Regions from separate parts of the Halomonas salsilacus genome, predicted to be linked through region 1. Evidence: predicted binding sites of a transcription regulator. Region 1 holds the regulator's gene; each other region holds the start of a gene.
What was found. The regulator LexA, encoded in region 1, represses DNA repair genes until DNA is damaged. The targets are predictions, from matches to a motif close to TACTGTNTANNTANACAGTA.
Positions count from the first base shown of each region.

Region 1 (2,263 bases):
TCCAGGCGCACCGGGCGCTCATCGATGCCCCGGGCCAACTCAAACAGCCGCTTGCCGAACTTGCCGAAGGCCTCCAGCAGGCGCTCCAGGGGCACCTCGCGCAGCGCCGAGCAGGTGGTGATGCCCATGGCGTCCAGGCGCGCCCCGGTGGCGGGGCCCACGCCGTGGAGCTTCTTCACCGGCAGCGTACGCAGGAAGGCCTCCATGCGCTCCGGGGTGATGACGGTCAGGCCGTCGGGTTTCTCCCAGTCGCTGGCGATCTTGGCCAGGAACTTGTTGGGCGCCACCCCCACGGAGAGGGTGATGCCGGTGCGCGCCAGGCACTCCTGCTTCAGCCAGCGGGCCATCCAGGTGGCGCTGCCGGAGAAGCGCTCCACCTCGCCGACATCGAGGAAGGCCTCGTCCAGGGAGAGGGGCTCCACCAGCGGGGTGAGCTCATGGAAGATCGCCTGGATCTGGCGCGACACCTCGCGGTACTTATCGAAGCTGCCGGGCAGCAGGGTGAGGTGGGGGCAGAGGCGCAGCGCCCGGGCGGTGGGCATCGCCGAATGGATGCCGAAGGCCCGGGCGGGATAGTTGCAGGTAGCGATCACCCCGCGCCGCTCGGGGCTGCCGCCGATGGCCAGCGGCACCTCGGCAAGCGCCGGGTCATCGCGCATCTCCACCGCGGCGAAGAAGCAGTCGCAGTCGGCGTGGAGGATCTTTCTCACCGCGGCTGTCTCATCCATCGGCAGCGCGCCTTTTCAGCGCCTAGCCCAGCGCCTGGCCGCTGCCGCCGCGGATCACCCCCACGCCGATGCCCTCGATCTCCAGCGCCTGATGGCGCAGGTCCACCTCGATGGGGGCGAACTCCGGGTTCTCCGCGCTCAGGGTCACCACGTGGCCGCTGCGCTGGAAGCGCTTCACCGTCACCTCGTCCTCCAGGCGGGCCACCACGATCTGGCCGTCGCGCACCCGTTCGGTGCGGTGCACGGCGAGCAAGTCGCCTTCCAGGATGCCGACATCCTTCATGGAGAGGCCGCGCACCCGGAGCAGGTAGTCGGCTCGGGGGGTGAAGTACTCCGGGGGCAGCGGACAATAGCGGTCGATATGCTCGGCGGCAAGGATCGGGCTGCCCGCGGCCACCTCGCCGATGATCGGCAGCCCCTGGAGCGGGGCCTCGCCCTCGGCGGGGGCCTCCTGCTCCTGGGCGGGCAGGCGGATGCCGCGGGAAGTGCCGGCGATCATGCGGATGGCACCCTTCTTCTCGAGGGCGCGCAGGTGCTCCTCGGCGGCGTTGGGCGAGCGGAAGCCCAGGGCCCGGGCAATCTCGGCCCGGGTGGGCGGATAGCCAAGCTCCTGAATGGTCTTGACGATGAAGTCATAGACGTTTTGCTGGCGCTGGGTGAGGGGGCGTGTCATGCGACCTCCGGGGCGGAAAGCGGCGACTGGATGGTTACGTTAGTGATCAAGTATACAGCATGATGTTCCATCCAGTAATACGGGATGCCATGGCTCGCTCCAGAAAGAACAGCCTAGGGGGTAACGGGATAGCACCGTTTAAAACACACTCCCTACACGGCCATTGAGCAAGAGTACGTGGCTGGTTTACAATTCGGACACGTTTGAAACAGCTGTTTATTACCGCGACTCTTATCGGGACTCACGTCAGGACTTACCAGATGGCCCAGACCGACACCGTCACCCGCATCCTCGATACGGCCGAGGTGCTGTTCGCCGAACGCGGCTTCGCCGAGACCTCGCTGCGCACCATCACCAGCAAGGCCAGGGTCAACCTGGCCGCGGTGAACTACCACTTCGGCTCCAAGAAGTCGCTGATCCAGGCGGTGTTCGCCCGCTACCTCGACCCCTTCACCGAGCGCTTCCACCGCGCCCTGGACGAGCTCCAGGCGGACTACGGCGACGAGGTGATCCCCCTGGAGGCGCTGCTCGAGACCATGGCGCGAAGCGTGCTGGAGGTGCCGGCGGAGCGCAACAGCCTCAAGGTCTTCATGCGCCTGCTAGGGCTCGCCTACAGCCAGGCCCAGGGCCATCTACGCCGGTATATCCAGGAGGAATACGGCAGCGTCTTCACCCGCTTCACCGACCTGGTGCGCCAGGCCACCCCCGAGCTGCCCGACGCCGAACGCTTCTGGCGCCTGCACTTCATGCTCGGCACCGTGATCTTCACCCTCTCCGGCCTTGACGCCCTGCGCGATATCGCCGAAAAGGACTATGGAGAGCATGTCACCGTGCGCGACCTGATTCGCCGCCTGCGCCCGGT
Region 1 covers NZ_JBPKAQ010000008.1:73,508-75,770, reverse strand. The annotation lists gene dinB (DNA polymerase IV) at 1-710, opposite strand, end outside; gene lexA (transcriptional repressor LexA) at 751-1,401, opposite strand; gene ACR80S_RS12465 (TetR/AcrR family transcriptional regulator) at 1,662-2,263, shown strand, end outside.

Region 2 (2,263 bases), on a different contig from region 1:
GCTCAGCGTAAACACCTACCACCTGCTGAACGAAGTCATCCGTTGCGGCACCGGGCGCATCGAACTCTGTACTGCCTCGGGATCTAAGCGCCAGCAGCCCGACTTGGGCATCGTTCTCCAAGGTATGCGAGAGCCGTACCAGGCCGCTGGTATTGTCGTAGCCCCTGTCGTCGCCGCCTTCGCGCACCGGGTCACCATCGGTATCGATATGGCTGCCGGCTAGATAGTAGCGGGTGCCGCCGCTGCTGCCAGTGAGGCTGGCGCTATAGCGCTGGGTATTAAAGGCGCCGCCGCCCACGGAAACGCGCGGCTGGGGAGCACCCTCCTCGCCTTCAGGCGTGAACAGTTGGATGACGCCCCCCACCGCGTCGGCGCCGTAGAGGCTACCGCGGGGGCCACGCACGATCTCGGCACTCTCGAACATCCGCGGGTCGAAGAACTCCCAGGAGGCCGCTCCGCTGGTGGCGGATCTCAGCCTTATCCCATCGATCAGCAGCACGTTGGCATTGCTTCCGGTGCCGCGCAGGAAGAGGCTGCTCTGCTTGCCGAAGCTGCCCTGGGTGGTGATGTCCACACCCGGCTGACCCCGCAGCAGGTCGGTCACGCTGGTGGGGTCCTGGCGGCGCAGGGTGGCTTCATCCAGCACCGTCACCGAGGCCAGGCTCTGGTCGGCGGTACGCGGGGCCAGGGCGGCGGTCACCACCACGGGGTTGAGACTCAGCATCTCGGTGGGGCTGTCGGACTGCGGTTCGGCGGCCTGGACGGCCAGCGGTAGGGCCAGAGCGAAGGTCGCCAGGCCACGGGGAGCGAAAGTCGTGTTCATGTCTGTCCCTTGTCCACCGTGCTCACCCGCACGGCGTACTACTTTTTTAATGGGCCGGGGCAGAGGAACAGCAGGAAGGGAAGCGGCGCGTAGGGTGCGGCGATGCCCTGCCAGATGACCGCCCTCCGCGATCCAGCATGCGCTCTCGGGCCGGTCTCCGGGCTGACGAGCGAGGGCTTCGCCGACAGGCAAGATCCCCTTCTGAACCGCCGCCTTCCCATGCCGAGGGCACAGTGGCGCTGTGGCGGTTCTTGACTCGATCACCGTTGCGGGGGCAGCGTCGGACTGGCGGACTGTTTGGAAGAGCACCGCGAACCGACTTCCCGTTTACCTGGCGGCACTCACTCCGCCAGCACCTTAGAGTGCGCGTAAGCTAGCAAGCACCGGTCCTGTGGTCAACGCCGAAAGCCGAGACCTTCACTCAAAGTCATTATATTTCAATCGATTGCAGAGCCAACGCCGAACCACCACCTGTTCCAGGCGCTGAGCAGCCATCTTTCTCCTCCCTGGATAGCGGCCCCTGACAAGCGGGATCACAGACGCTACAATCATTCCACATACTGTATATATTAACATATGTTATGGAGCTACCCCATGGCCTCACCGACTCGAGGGGACCCTCGCCCCCGCAAGGGTCGCGGCGCTAACTACGATCCCCACAACCGCTTTTCCCCCACCGTAAGCGTGGGGGAAGACGACGGCTGGTGGCAGGACGAGGCGCCGGCGAGCCTGGCCACCGAGGTGCGCGAGGAGCCTGCTCGCAGCGCGCTCTCCTGGAACACCTCCCCAGACCTCCCCTTCGACCGCTCGATCAACCCCTATCGCGGCTGCGAGCACGGCTGCATCTACTGTTACGCCCGCCCCAGCCACGCCTACTGGGACTTCTCGCCGGGCCTCGACTTCGAGACGAAGCTGATCGCCCGCACCGGCCTGGTGGAGCGCCTGAAGGAAGAACTGTGCCGCCCCGGCTATGTCTGCCGGCCCATCAACCTCGCCGGCAACACCGATGTCTACCAGCCCATCGAGGCCGGCCAGCGCCGCACACGGGAACTGCTCGCCTTCCTGCTCGAGTGCCGCCACCCGGTCACCCTGGTGACCAAGGGCGCCATGATCCTGCGCGATCTGGATCTGCTGAAGGCACTCGCCGAGCGCCGCCTGGTCCGGGTGATGGTGAGCCTGACCAGCCTCGACGCCGACCTGAAGCGCACCCTGGAACCCCGGGCCGCCTCGCCTGCCGCACGATTGCGGGTCATCCGCGCCCTGAGCGGCGCGGGGGTTCCCGTCGGCACCCTGGTCTCACCGGTGATTCCGGGGCTGACCGACCACGAGCTGGAACGCCTGCTGGCGGCGGCCGCGGACGCCGGCGCCGCCACCGCTGGCTGGATGCTGCTGCGCCTGCCCCATGAGGTGGCCCCGCTGTTCGAGGCCTGGCTGGACACC
Region 2 covers NZ_JBPKAQ010000003.1:267,477-269,739, forward strand. The annotation lists gene ACR80S_RS06785 (TonB-dependent receptor domain-containing protein) at 1-823, opposite strand, end outside; cobalamin riboswitch at 955-1,198, opposite strand; gene ACR80S_RS06790 (PA0069 family radical SAM protein) at 1,418-2,263, shown strand, end outside.
Region 2: a site for LexA is predicted at 1,382-1,401, ahead of ACR80S_RS06790 (PA0069 family radical SAM protein). Genes of this name have one in related genera too.

Region 3 (2,263 bases), on a different contig from region 1:
AGCGAGAACGCCAGCACCAGGTAGCTGCCGGGAGGCAGCGACAGCATGATGCCCAGCACCGGCGCCATGAGCGCCAGGGGCAAGCCGGTCAGCAGCCAGTGAACCGCCACCTTGGCCAGCGCCAGCATCGGCAGCGGCTGCGGCGTCAGCAGCAATTGCTCGAGGGAGCCGTCGTCATAGTCGCCGCGAAACAGGCTATCCAGTGACAGCAGCGCCGCCAGCAGCGCCGCCACCCACAGCAGGCCCGGCGCGATGGTGGCAAGCAGCTGCGGATCCGGCGAGATACCGATCGGAAACAGGGTGATCACCAGCGCAAAGAACACCAGGGGATTGAGTACCTCGCTGCGCCGGCGCATCAGCAGCAGCAGATCGCGCTTGAGGGTCGCCCACAGTGCGACCGCCAGGCCGCCGCCAGGTTCCCGCCGCGACAGGCCGCAACTTTCCCCGGCGGTCAGCCGAGTCTCAGAACCCGCCATGGGTCTGCCCTCCTCTCCCCAGGTGCACGCGGCGCAGCTCGTCGGTATTCCTGAGCTCATGATGGGTGGTGACCAGCACGCAACCGCCGGCGCGCGCATGCACGATCAGCCGCTCTTCCAGTGCCGCCACGCCATCCCGGTCGATGGCGGTGAAGGGCTCGTCCAGCACCCAGAGGGGGCGAGGCGTCAGCTCCAGCCGGGCCAGCGCCACACGGCGCTGCTGACCGGCCGAGAGCTGCCCGGCCGGCACGTCCTCGAAACCCACCAGCCCCACCGACTCCAGCGCCGCCAGGCGTGCCGCCTCATTGTCGCGCTGGCCGGCCAGGGCCTGGTACCAGGTCAGGTTCTCCAGCGGCGTCAGTGCACCCTTCACCCCCGGGGCGTGGCCCAGATAGAGCAGGCTCTCCAGGAAGGCCTGACGAGCTTTTCGCATCGGCGCACCGTTCCAATAGAGCTCGCCCTGATAGTCGGCCAGCTGGCCGGAGAGGATCTTGAGCAGCGTGGTCTTGCCGCTGCCGTTGGGGCCCTCGATGCGCACGATCTCGCCCGCCTGGATGTCCAGGGCGAGATCCTCGAAGAGCCAGCGATCATCCCGTTCGCAGGCCAGCTTTCGGGCTTGCAGGCTCAGGGTCAAGGCACACTCCGGGATGGGTAATTTGGCTCGAGACTCTACACGGAAAGCGGTTTTCCCGCCAGATTCGCGGATGCGTCAGCCGGTCGCGGTTGACCCGAGTCAAGCCTTGCGACGATGGCCTCTTCTTGCGTGTTAGGACACCCCTGCTATTCTTTCCAGATACTGTATATCTTGACAGTACCCAGCCAACGAGACTGACGACAGGAGACTCACGCCATGCCCGAGGTCAACCCCCGGTACCTTCTTCGCCGCCCCAACCTTCCCCTGGCTCAGGCCTGGACGCCCCTGGAGGGACCGGACGCCGCCGACGACCACCTCGTCGAGATACCGCTGCTCGGCAGCGTCTCGACGGGGCTGCCCATCGAGGCCTGCCTGGACAGCGCCAGCATCCGGGTCCCGGGGCGCATGGTGCGCCGCAACACCTACGCCCTGCGAGTGCGCGGCAACTCCATGATCGGTTGCAACATCTTCGACGGGGATGTGATCATCATCGAGCGTCAGGAGAGCGCCGAGAACGGCGAGACCGCCGTGGTGATGATCAACAACCAGGAGGTCACCCTGAAGAAGCTTTTCATCGAGAAGTCCGGGGTACGCCTGCAGCCCGCCAACGAACGCATGGCCCCGATCTATCTGAAGAACAGCGACATCCAGGTGCTGGGGCTGGTGATGGGCGTGGTGCGCCAGGAGGAACTGGCCGCCTGATGCGCTACTCCGCCCCCGACCTTCCCCCCGGCGAATGGCAGGAAAGCGAGCTGGAGGTGGAGAAGAGCCGCTTCATCACCTGGCTGTGCCACGCCCCCGACGTGGCCGCTTACGAGGCGCTGCTCGCCGAGGCGCGGCGACACCACCCCAATGCCAGCCACCACTGCACCGCCTTCATCGCCGGCCCTCCCGGCGAGCAGGCCGCCATCGGCTTCTCGGATGACGGCGAACCCGGCGGCACCGCCGGGCGGCCCATGTACCGGGTGCTGGAGGGCTCGGGGCTCGGCCAGGTGGGCTGCGTGGTGACCCGATACTTCGGCGGCACCAAGCTGGGCACCGGCGGACTGGCCCGCGCCTATGCCCAGGCGGTGGCCCAGGGCCTGGATCTCCTGCCGCGTTGCCAGGTGGTGGAGCGAACACCCCTGCAGCTGAAGGTCGACTTCGCCGGCGA
Region 3 covers NZ_JBPKAQ010000001.1:131,521-133,783, reverse strand. The annotation lists gene ccmB (heme exporter protein CcmB) at 1-476, opposite strand, end outside; gene ccmA (cytochrome c biogenesis heme-transporting ATPase CcmA) at 463-1,110, opposite strand; gene ACR80S_RS00610 (LexA family protein) at 1,327-1,812, shown strand; gene ACR80S_RS00605 (IMPACT family protein) at 1,812-2,263, shown strand, end outside.
Region 3: a site for LexA is predicted at 1,271-1,290, ahead of ACR80S_RS00610 (LexA family protein). Genes of this name have one in related genera too.